Corallococcus caeni: one gene and its partner. The protein of the gene in region 2 interacts with the protein of the main gene of each other region in a pairwise test. Links are inferred from orthologs where the notes say so. Each region holds a gene or a part of one and is shown on either strand. Other genes may lie near its edges.

Region 1 (6,454 bases), on a different replicon or contig from region 2:
GCCGCTGCCCAGCACCTCCAGCCACCCGGTCTGCTTGCACACGCGGCAGCCCTTGCCGCCGCACGACGCACAGGTGACGTCCACCTCCGCGGAGGGCTCCGTGAAGGGGAAGAAGGATGGGCGGAAGCGCGTGCGCGTCTCCGAGCCGAAGAACGCCTTCACGAACGCGTCCAGCGTCCCCTTCAGCTCCGCGAAGCTCACGTCCTTGTCCACCAGCAGGCCTTCCACCTGGTGGAACATGGGCGTGTGCGTGATGTCCGAGTCGCGCCGGTACACCCGGCCCGGCATCACCGCGCGGATGGGCGGCTTGCGCGACAGCATGTGCCGCACCTGCACCGGCGACGTGTGCGTGCGCAGCAGCGACGGGCTGTCCGCCTTCTTCGCGTGGCCCAGGCTGGGCTCGTCCACGTAGAACGTGTCCTGCATGTCCCGCGCGGGGTGGTCCTTGGGCAGGTTCAGCGCCTCGAAGTTGAAGTAGTCGAGTTCAATCTCCGGCCCGACCGCGACCTCGAACCCGAGCCGCGCGAACGTGCGGACGATGTCCTCCAGCGTGCGCGACACCGGGTGCCGTCCACCCGGCGGCACCGCGCGCCCGGGCAGCGTCACGTCCAGCTTCGGGCCCTTCAGCTGGGCCTCCAGCGCGGCCTCCTCGGCGCGCCGCGTGGCGTCCGCCAGGAGCTGCTCCAGCTCCGCCTTGACGATGTTGGCGATCTCTCCCAGGGCGCGCCGCTCGTCCGGGGGCAGCTTGCCCATGCCCCCCAGCACCGCGGACAGCTCACCCTTCTTGCCCAGGTAGCGGATGCGCAAAGCCTCCACCTGCGAGGGCTCCGACACGCCGGAGATCTCCTGGCGCGCCGCGTCCGCCAACGCCTGCAACCGGTCTCGCATGGTCCTCTTCCCGCCTTCCATTCACGCCCCGGACGCCTCAAGCGCCGGGCAAGAAAAAGGGCCGCCCCCTGGTGGAGGCAGCCCGTTTCAGCTTCGGGGGCCGGCGTCACCGCCGGCCGTGTCTCAGGCTGCCTTCGCGATGTTGGCGATGGCGGCAAAGCCCGCGGGGTCCGCGATGGCCAGATCGGACAGGACCTTGCGGTCCAGGTTGATCTTCGCCTTCGCCAAGCCGGCGATCAGCTTGGAGTAGGACAGGCCCACGGTGCGGGCGGCCGCGTTGATGCGGACGATCCACAGCGAGCGGAAGTTGCGCTTGCGCACCGCGCGGTCGCGGGTGGCGTAGTCCAGGGCGCGCTCGACGGCCTGGTTCGCACGGCGGTAGCAGTTCTTGCGACGGCCGCGGAAGCCCTTGGCAAGCTTGAGAATGCGATTACGACGACGACGAGCCTTGAATCCCTTTTTGACGCGCATGACACACTCCTGACTTCTGGAAGGGGGCCCCGGGGCGCTGGCTTCACGCCGCTCCGCCAGGACTCACGATTGGTTCAAACCCGAGGAACGACTCAGGCGCCGTAGGGGAACAGCTCCTTGATGACCTTCTTGGCGTCCATGTCGCGCAGGTGGCCCGTGCCACGGTTGCCGCGCTTCTGCTTGGGCGTCTTGGAGAAGGTGAACAGGTGCTTGCTGAACGCCTTGCCGAACTTCACCTGGCCGCTCTTCTTCACGTGGAAGCGCTTCTTCGCGGCGCTGCGGGTCTTCAACTTGGGCATGATCCCAAACCTTCCTTCTGCCTGTCGGCCGGCAGTCTTCGTGACTGACGGCGGACCGGGGCACACGGTCCCCGGACGCTTTGGGCGGAAGCCTCTATCACTCTTTTGCCGCGACGGGGGCAGGATTTCCTACAGCCGACGCGGAAACGACCGCCGCGGCGACCGCCGGCCTGCCTTCCTGCTTCCTGGCGGCCGCCTCCACCGCCTGGCGGGCGAGCTCCCGGGCGCGCTGGGCCACCTTCGGGTTGGGAGCCAGGATCATGAACATCTGGCGCCCCTCCATCCGGGGGTTCTGCTCCACCACCGCGATTTCCTTCAGGTCCTTCGTCACGTCGTCCAGGATCGCGCTCCCCAGCTCCTTGTGGGTGATTTCACGACCCCGGAACTGGATGGTGATCTTCGCCTTGTTCCCCTCCTCCAGGAACCGGCGGACGTTGCGGACCTTGAACTCGTAGTCGTGCTCCTCCGTCTTGGGGCGGAGCTTCACCTCTTTCAGGTGGACCACGACCTGCTTCTTCTTCGCGTCCGAGGCCTTCTTCTTCTCCTCGTACTTGAACTTGCCGTAGTCCATGATCTTGCAGACCGGCGGCTTCGCCATGGGGGAGATCTCGACGAGGTCGAGACCGTCCGCCTGGGCGCGCGTCAGGGCTGATTCCAGGGACATGACCCCGAGCTGCTCGGCGTTCGGTCCGACGACGCGGACCTCCCGGGCTCGGATACGGCGATTGGTTCTCTGATCGCGGACGATGGGAGGACCCTCCGACGGCTCGGGGACTGAGGGCATGCCTCAATCCCCGGAAGTCGCGCAAGTAGTCCAGCCCAGACGGGGAGTCAAGCCCCCCGCACTGCCGTTCAGGGCAGCGCGGCTTCCCTGGCCAGGAGGGCCTCGAAGTCGGCGTACTTCATCGTCTTCAGGTCCTCACCGCCGTAGCGGCGGGGGGCCACGGCGCCGGCCTCCACCTCGTTGTCGCCCACCACCAGGGTGAAGGGGACCTTCTGCATCTGGGCTTCGCGGATCTTCGCGTTGAGCGTCATGCCGCGCTCGTCCAGCTCCACCCGGAAGCCCTTGGCGCGCAGGTCGTCGCGCACCTTGCGGGCGTAGTCCAGCTGCCGGTCCGCCACGGTGACCAGGGTGGCCTGCACCGGGGCGAGCCACGCGGGGAACGCGCCGGCGAAGTGCTCGATGAGGATGGCGGTGAAGCGCTCGAAGGAGCCGAAGATGGCGCGGTGGAGGACCACCGGGCGGTGCTCGGCGTTGTCCTCGCCCACGTAGGTGAGGTCGAAGCGCTCCGGGGCCAGGTAGTCCAGCTGCATGGTGCCCAGCTGCCACTTGCGGCCGATGCTGTCGGAGACGGCGAAGTCGATCTTCGGGCCGTAGAAGGCGCCGTCGCCGGGGGCCAGCTCGTACGGCAGGCCCAGCGACTCCAGCGCCGCCTTGAGGCCGCCTTCCGCGCGGTCCCAGAGCGAGTCGTCGCCCAGGCGCTGCTCGGGGCGCGTGGACAGCTTCACCGCGTAGGTGAGGCCCACCGCCTTGTAGACGCGGTCCAGCAGCTGCACGAAGCGCCGCACCTCGTCGGTGATCTGGCTCTCCATGCAGTAGATGTGCGCGTCGTCCTGCGCGAACTGGCGCACGCGGGTGAGGCCGCCCAGCGAGCCCGCGGCCTCGTTGCGGTGGAGCACGTCCTGGGTGTGCAGGCGCAGGGGCAGGTCGCGGTAGCTGTGCTTCTTGAAGCCGTAGAACAGGTGGTGCGACGGGCAGTTCATCGGCTTGAGGGAGAAGTCGTGCTCGCCGGACTCGCTGTCGAGCACCAGGAACATGTTCTCCTTGTACTTGCCCCAGTGGCCGCTCGTCTCCCAGAGGCCCTTGTTGAACATCAGGGGCGTCTTGATCTCCACGTAGCCGTCACCGGCCGTGAGCGAGCGCATCCAGTTGGACAGCGTCTGGTAGAGCGTGGTGCCCTTCGGCGTCCAGAAGGCGGCGCCCGGCGAGTACGGGTGGAAGTGGAAGAGGTCCAGCTCCTTGCCCAGCTTGCGGTGGTCGCGCTTCCTCGCCTCCTCGATGCGCGTGAGGTACGCGTCCAGCGCCTTCTTGTCGAAGAAGGCGGTGCCGTACACGCGCTGGAGCATGGGGTTGCGGTGGTCGCCGCGCCAGTACGCGCCGCTGGAGGAGAGGATCTTGATGACGCCGATCTTCCCGGTGCTGGGCGCGTGGGGCCCCAGGCAGAAGTCCACCCAGTCGCCGTGGGTGTAGAGCGTGAGCGTCTTGGCGCCCTTGGCGGCGATGTCCTTGACGATCTCCACCTTGAACTTCTCGCCCTTCTCCTCGAAGAGCTTGATGGCGTCCTCCATGGAGATTTCCGTGCGGACGAACGGCATGTCCTGCTTGAGCTCCGCGTTGGCGGCCGCTTCGATCTTCTCCAGCTCCTCCGGGGTGAAGGGCTTCTCGCGGAAGAAGTCGTAGTAGAAGCCCTCCTCCGTCGCGGGACCGATGGTCACCTGCGTGCCGGGGAACAGGCGCTGCACGGCGCTGGCCACCACGTGCGCGGCGTCGTGGCGGATGAGGTCCAGGCCTTCCGGGCTCTTGGACGTGAAGATCTGCAGCTTCGCGTCCTCGTCGAGCGTGCGGGCCAGGTCCATGTCCTGACCGTTGACCCGGGCGAACAGGGCCGCCTTCGCGAGCCCCACACCGATGCTGCCCTTCACGAAGTCCGCGATGGTCGTGCCCCGGGCGGTCTGCTTCTGGCTGCCGTCGGGGAGCGTCACCGTGATGGATTCGGACATGGCGGAAAACCCCTGCGCTGGAAAAAAGTACGGGCGGCAGGCTTTTGAGAAAGCCGGCCGCCCGCGAGATGGAACACTTACTGATGATGGGTCGTAGTGGGATCGAACCACTGACCCCTACCGTGTCAAGGTAGTGCTCTACCGCTGAGCTAACGACCCGTCGTGCGGATGGGCGCGGGGAATAACAGCGGGCTCCCACACCTGTCAAGGAACATGAGCGCGGGCCCTTCTCTTCCCCGCGTTCACGTCTCCAACAACGCGCGGACGCGTTTCAACACCGCGTCGAACATGGCGGGGGTGAGCCTCCCCGTCTGGGTGTTCTGCTGGCTGACGTGGTAGCTGCCCACGAGCCACCGGCCGTCCGGCAGCCGGAACTCGGCGCCATGCCCGAAGGCGGGACGGGGCGTGGGCAGGGCCCCCCCGGTGCGGGCCACCGAGGCCAGCGCGGCGTTCCACCCGATGGCCCCCAGGGCGAGCAGCACCCGGCCGGGCAACAGCGCCATCTCCCGGTCCAGGAACGGCGCGCAGCGGGCCAGCTCCTCCGGCAGGGGCTTGTTGTCCGGCGGCGCGCACCGGCCGGCGGCGACGATGAAGGCGTCCGTCAGCTTCAGCCCGTCGTCCCGGCGCTCGCTGTGGGCCTGGTTCGCGAAGCCCGCCCGGTGCAGGCCCGCGAAGAGGAAGTCGCCGGAGCGGTCCCCGGTGAACATCCGCCCCGTCCGGTTGGCCCCGTGCGCGGCGGGCGCCAGACCCACGATGATCAGCCGGGCCCTGGGGTCTCCGAAGCCGGGGACGGGCCTCCCCCAGTAGTCCCAGTCGCGGTAGGCGCGCCGCTTCACGCGGGCCACCTCCTCCCGCCAGGCCACCAGCCGGGGGCAGGCCCGGCACGCGACAATCTCCTGGTGCAGCTTCTCCAGCTTCGTCACGGCCCCTGTACGCTCCCCTTGTAGAGCTGCGTGCGGCGGTAGCGCTGGATGACGACGCTGAGGACGACCTTGAGGATGGCGCTGGCGGGCACGGCCAGCAGGATGCCCACGAAGCCGAACAGCTCCCCGAAGGCGAGCACGGCGATGATGACCGCCACGGGGGCCAGGCCCACCTTCTCCCCCACGACGCGCGGGGTGATGACGAAGCCCTCGGCCAGCTGCCCGATGATGAAGGTCGCGGCCACCACGGCCAGCTGCCAAGGCCCCTGCCACGACAGGAGCACGCCCAGCACGGCCAGCACCACGCCGATACCCGTGCCCAGGTAGGGCACCATGTTGCCGAAGCCCGCGATGAGGCCAATGGCGATGGCCAGGTCGATGCGCGCCACGGACAGCCCCACCGCGTAGAGCACCGACAGGATGGCGCCCACGGTGAGCTGGCCCTGCACGAAGGCGGAGAGCACCTCGTCCACCTCGCGGAAGCGCTGGCTCACCAGCGCCACGGAGCGGCGCGGCAGCAGGTCCTGGATGCGGCCCATGAGGCGCGGGTAGTCCTGGAGGAAGAAGAACGCCAGCACCGGCACCACCGACAGTCCCAGCAGCGTGGCCGCGAAGCGCGCGGTGTTGCCGGCGAAGCTCGCCACCAGCCGCGCCGCCGTGGGGCCCGCGCTCTGAATCAGCTCGGAGGCCTTCTCCCCCAGCTCCGCGGTGCGCTGGCTCACCAGGTCCGGCAGCGACACGCCCAGCAGCGACTCCACCTGCGGCACCACCTGGGTGCTGGCGCGCTGGAAGAAGCCGGGCAGCTTCGCCGCCTCGTCGCGGAACACCGGCACCAGGTACAGGCCCGCGCCCACCAGCAGGAGCGTGCCCGCGAAGAAGAGGATGGACGTGCCCCAGGTGCGGTCCACGCCGCGCTTCTCCAGGAGCGTGACGAGCGGGTTGAACGCGTACGCGCCCGTCAGCGCCAGCAGCACCGGCACCGCCACCCCGCCGAACACGGACAGGAGCGCGAACACCAGCGCCAGCGAGCCCACCATCACGCCGGACCAGACGAAGTCGACCCGGCGGGCCTCCGCCTCGTCCAGGGCCGAG
Region 2 (4,116 bases):
CTTTCACGGGCACTGAGTTGCGGAGGGGAGGGCTGCTTTTGTAGCCTTCCCCTCTAGCATCTGGTGAAATGAACCATGCCTAAGGGTAACCGTTCCATCATCTCGCTCGAGTGCACCACGTGCAAAGAGCGGAACTACACGACCACGAAGAACAAGCGGAAGAGCCAGGACAAGCTCGAGCTGAGCAAGTTCTGCCCTCGGTGCCGCAAGCACACGGACCACAAGGAAGGCAAGGTCTAGGTCGTCCGTTCCATGAAGGTTTAGGCCAGTAGCTCCAACGGTAGAGCAGCGGTCTCCAAATCCGCGTGTTGGGGGTTCGAATCCCTCCTGGCCTGCCAGCTTCAGTACAGGGACCCCCGGTACCGAGCGGTGCCGGGGGTCCCTGCCTTTTCGCAGTCCCGCTTCCGCAGTCCCTCGTGAGGCACCATGGCGACGGCATCTGAGGCCAGCCAGCAGGCTAACCGCTCGGGCATCGACCCCAAGCGGCTCGTGGTCATCTTCTATCTCGTCGCCGGCATCGTCCTGGCCCTCTTCCTGGAGCACGTCTTCGGGTTGCTCTGGAGCCGGTTCGGTTGGAACGACGTGGAGCTCTTCGAAGGGCTCGGCTGGCGCGTGTCGACGCTGGTGGGCTATGTGGTCGCGCTGGCCCTGGTGCTGGCGGCCTACTTCAACCCTCGCACGCACACCCTCTCCATCGACGTGGCGTCCGAGCTCATGAAGGTCACTTGGCCTACCTGGTCGGAGACCCGCGCATCGACCATGGCCGTGGTCGTCGCCTCGCTGGTGGCGGCCGTTCTGCTCTTCTGCATCGACACCGTCGCCTACAACTTGATGGTGGAGTGGCTGCCTGCCCTGTGGGGGAAGCTGTAATGGCGAAGAAATGGTTCACGGTCCAGACCTACTCGAACTACGAGAACCAGGCGAAGAAGAACCTGGAAGAGCAGGTGCGCCTCAAGGGCCTGCAGGACCAGGATCTGATCGGTGAGATCCTCATCCCCATGGAGCAGGTCGTGGAGATGGTGAACGGCGAGAAGAAGACCACCCGCCGCAAGCTCTTCCCGGGCTACATCTTCGTCCAGATGGAGCTCAACGACATCACCGTCCACCTGGTGAAGAACACCTCCAAGGTGACAGGGTTTCCGGGCGTCGGCCAGAACGAGCAGCCCCGGCCCATGTCGGACCGCGAGGTCGAGCGCCTCACCGCGCAGGTCACCGAGGGCGCCCACAAAGCCAAGCCCAAGGTCCAGTTCGAGACCAGCGACACGGTGCGCGTCATCGACGGCCCGTTCGCGAACTTCAACGGCACCGTGGAAGAGGTCAACCCGGAGAAGGGCCGCGTGCGCGTGCTCGTCAGCATCTTCGGCCGTGCGACCCCCGTGGAGCTCGACTTCATGCAGGTGGAGAAGACCACCGGCTAGTTTCCCCAGTCTTCCGCGTCCGTCACCCGGGCGCGGATCAACGGGTGGGAGGGTCGTCCCGTCTGGCGACCCGTTGGAACCACCCTCTCGAAAGGCAGCAGTCCGCCGATGAAGAAGGTCACAGGTCAGGTCAAGTTGCAGATCCCCGCCGGCAAGGCGAACCCCGCCCCGCCGATTGGTCCCGCGCTCGGTCAGCAGGGCGTGAACATCATGGAGTTCTGCAAGCAGTTCAACGCCAAGACGCAGGCGGAGGCCAAGGAGGGTCTGATCATCCCGGTGATCATCACCGTGTATCAGGACCGCTCCTTCACCTTCATCCTGAAGACCCCTCCCGCCGCGATCCTCATCAAGAAGGCCGCGGGTCTCCACACGGAGAAGAAGAAGGGTTCGGGCGCGAAGAAGCCGGGCAAGGAGAAGGTGGGGACGATCACCCGCAAGCAGCTCGAGGAGATCGCCAACAAGAAGATCCAGGACACCACCGCCGCGTCCATCGAAGCCTGCATGAACACCATTGCTGGCACCGCGCGCTCCATGGGCATCGACGTCGTCGGCTAGCCCGCCCCATCTTTCAAGGATTCCTGCCATGGCTACCAATGGAAAGAAGTTCCGCGCGTCCAACGAGCTGGTGGACCGCAACAAGCGCTACCCTGTCGCCGAGGGCTTCGCGCTGCTGAAGAAGACGGTGGAGACCCGCGCGACGAAGTACGACCAGACGGTCGACGTCGCCATCAACCTGGGCGTGGACCCCAAGCACGCGGACCAGATGGTCCGTGGCGCCGTGGTGCTCCCGCACGGCACCGGCGCCACCGTGCGCGTGGCCGTGTTCGCCAAGGGTGAGCGCGCCACCGAGGCCGCCAACGCCGGCGCGGACATCGTGGGCGCGGAGGACCTCCAGAAGCGCATCGAGGAGGGCTTCCTCGACTTCGACACCGTCATCGCGACGCCGGACATGATGGGTATCGTCGGCCGCCTCGGTAAGGTACTCGGTCCCCGTGGCCTCATGCCGAACCCGAAGGTCGGCACGGTGACCATGGACGTCGCCAAGGCCATCCGCGACTCCAAGGGCGGTAAGGTGGACTTCCGCGCGGAGAAGGCGGGCATCGTCCACGCGAAGATGGGCAAGGCCTCCTTCGCCGCGGACAAGCTCGAGGCGAACTTCAACGCGCTGGTGGACCTGGTGATGAAGCTCAAGCCGGCCACCGCCAAGGGCGTGTACCTGAAGGGCATCGCCATCTCGACGACCATGGGGCCGGGCATCAAGCTCGACACCACGGAAATCCTGGCGCGTCACCGCTAGTCGCGGGTGTCAGGACGGGCAGGGAAGGGTGCGCTCCCTGACGGGGAGCGTCAGTCCCGTCGCCCGTAGAACATCAGCCCGATAGAAAGTGCTGGATCTTTGCGAAAGCCGGGGGTATAGGCCCCCGGCTTTTGCAATTGGAGCGCCATGTCGAGAGACGCGGCGTTTCGACCTGGTTCATGACAGCAGGGACCTGGAAGGGAGAAGACGCGTCCGTTGGGAACCGGGCAACCGGTCGGGCCGTCCATCCACTCCTGGTTCAAACGACCGCAAGGTCAGCCCTGCCGAGACTGGAGGTGCGGTGTGGTGCCTCTCGGAGGCCCCCCTCTCGCTCTGCCACTTTGGCCCAGGCATCACGCCCGACCGTCAGGTCGGGCCATGAAGGAGGTGAGTCAAGGTGCTGAAGAGCGAGAAGGAAGAGATGATCAAGGATCTTCACGAGAAGTTCACCCGGACCAAGACCGCGGTGCTCGTGGAGTCCTCCAAGGTGAACGTCGAGACCGTCACCAAGCTGCGTCGCAAGTTCCGCGAGGGCAAGGTTGAGTACAAGGTCATCAAGAACACGCTGGCGCGTCGTGCCGCTCAGGGTACGTCCGTCTCCGTGATTTCGGATGACTTCACGGGTCCCGTGGCGCTGTGCATCAGCTACGACGACGTGGTGGCTCCTGCGAAGATCCTGATGGATTTCATCAAGGACATGGAGACCATCAAGGTCCGTAGCGCCGTGGTGGACGGCAAGAAGATTGACGTCAACGGCGTGAAGGCGCTGGCGAAGATGCCGGGCCTCAACGAGCTGCGCGGGCAGTTGCTCGGCATGCTCAACCAGCCGGCAGGCAAGCTGGTTCGGACCATCGCGGCCCCCGGGTCGCAGCTCGCGCGGGTGCTGCAGGCCAACGCGGACAAGTCGCAGGGGCAGTAATCATCCCGAGAAGTTTTTCTACCGCAACCTCTTCGGTGCGGCAGCCCAGATGGGTCGCCCACCGTTAGTCAACCGCAGAAGGACACAGTTCAATGGCTGACCTGAATTCGATTGTCGACCAGCTCTCCTCGCTCACCGTCATGGAAGCGGCCGAGCTCGTGAAGCAGCTTGAGGCGAAGTGGGGCGTTTCCGCCGCCGCCGTGGCCGTTGCCGCCGCGGGCCCTGCCGCCGCCGCCGCTCCTGTCGAGGAGAAGACGGAGTTCAACGTGGTGCTGGCGAACGCCGGCGCCAACAAGATCAACGTCATCAAGGAGATCCGCGCCATCACCGGCCTGGGCCTGAAGGAGGCCAAGGACCTGGTCGAGGGCGCGCCCAAGACGGTCAAGGAAGGCGTCAACAAGGACGACGCCAAGAAGATCAAGGACCAGCTCGTCGCGGCTGGCGCCACCGTCGAGATCAAGTAGTTCTGTACAGGGGCTGCC

What was found.
Region 1: the proteins of rplA (region 2) and thrS interact in binary tests that used the Escherichia coli proteins (3 or more experiments, as listed by UniProt). The link is inferred for Corallococcus caeni from one-to-one orthologs.

Annotation. Positions count from the first base shown.
Region 1 is NZ_BTTW01000003.1:856,827-863,280, forward strand. The notes cover bases 1,976-4,955. They hold thrS (threonine--tRNA ligase), read right to left. Parts: upstream 4,440-4,955; coding sequence 2,511-4,439; downstream 1,976-2,510. Other genes in these bases: infC (translation initiation factor IF-3), read right to left, coding at 1,976-2,442; AABA78_RS17570 (uracil-DNA glycosylase), read right to left, coding at 4,682-4,955. In the rest of the region: pheS (phenylalanine--tRNA ligase subunit alpha), read right to left, coding at 1-888; rplT (50S ribosomal protein L20), read right to left, coding at 1,012-1,359; rpmI (50S ribosomal protein L35), read right to left, coding at 1,452-1,658; more of infC, read right to left, coding at 1,756-1,975; more of AABA78_RS17570, read right to left, coding at 4,956-5,362; AABA78_RS17575 (AI-2E family transporter), read right to left, coding at 5,359-6,454. UniProt on the Escherichia coli protein: Catalyzes the attachment of threonine to tRNA(Thr) in a two-step reaction: L-threonine is first activated by ATP to form Thr-AMP and then transferred to the acceptor end of tRNA(Thr). The rate-limiting step is amino acid activation in the presence of tRNA.
Region 2 is NZ_BTTW01000008.1:205-4,320, forward strand. Bases 1,011-3,858 are described here. They hold rplA (50S ribosomal protein L1), read left to right. Parts: upstream 1,011-2,001; coding sequence 2,002-2,715; downstream 2,716-3,858. Other genes in these bases: nusG (transcription termination/antitermination protein NusG), read left to right, coding at 1,011-1,418; rplK (50S ribosomal protein L11), read left to right, coding at 1,527-1,973; rplJ (50S ribosomal protein L10), read left to right, coding at 3,113-3,634; rplL (50S ribosomal protein L7/L12), read left to right, coding at 3,727-3,858. Also shown: rpmG (50S ribosomal protein L33), read left to right, coding at 76-240; preprotein translocase subunit SecE, read left to right, coding at 427-870; more of nusG, read left to right, coding at 870-1,010; more of rplL, read left to right, coding at 3,859-4,098. UniProt on the Escherichia coli protein: One of the primary rRNA binding proteins, it binds very close to the 3'-end of the 23S rRNA. Forms part of the L1 stalk. It is often not seen in high-resolution crystal structures, but can be seen in cryo_EM and 3D reconstruction models.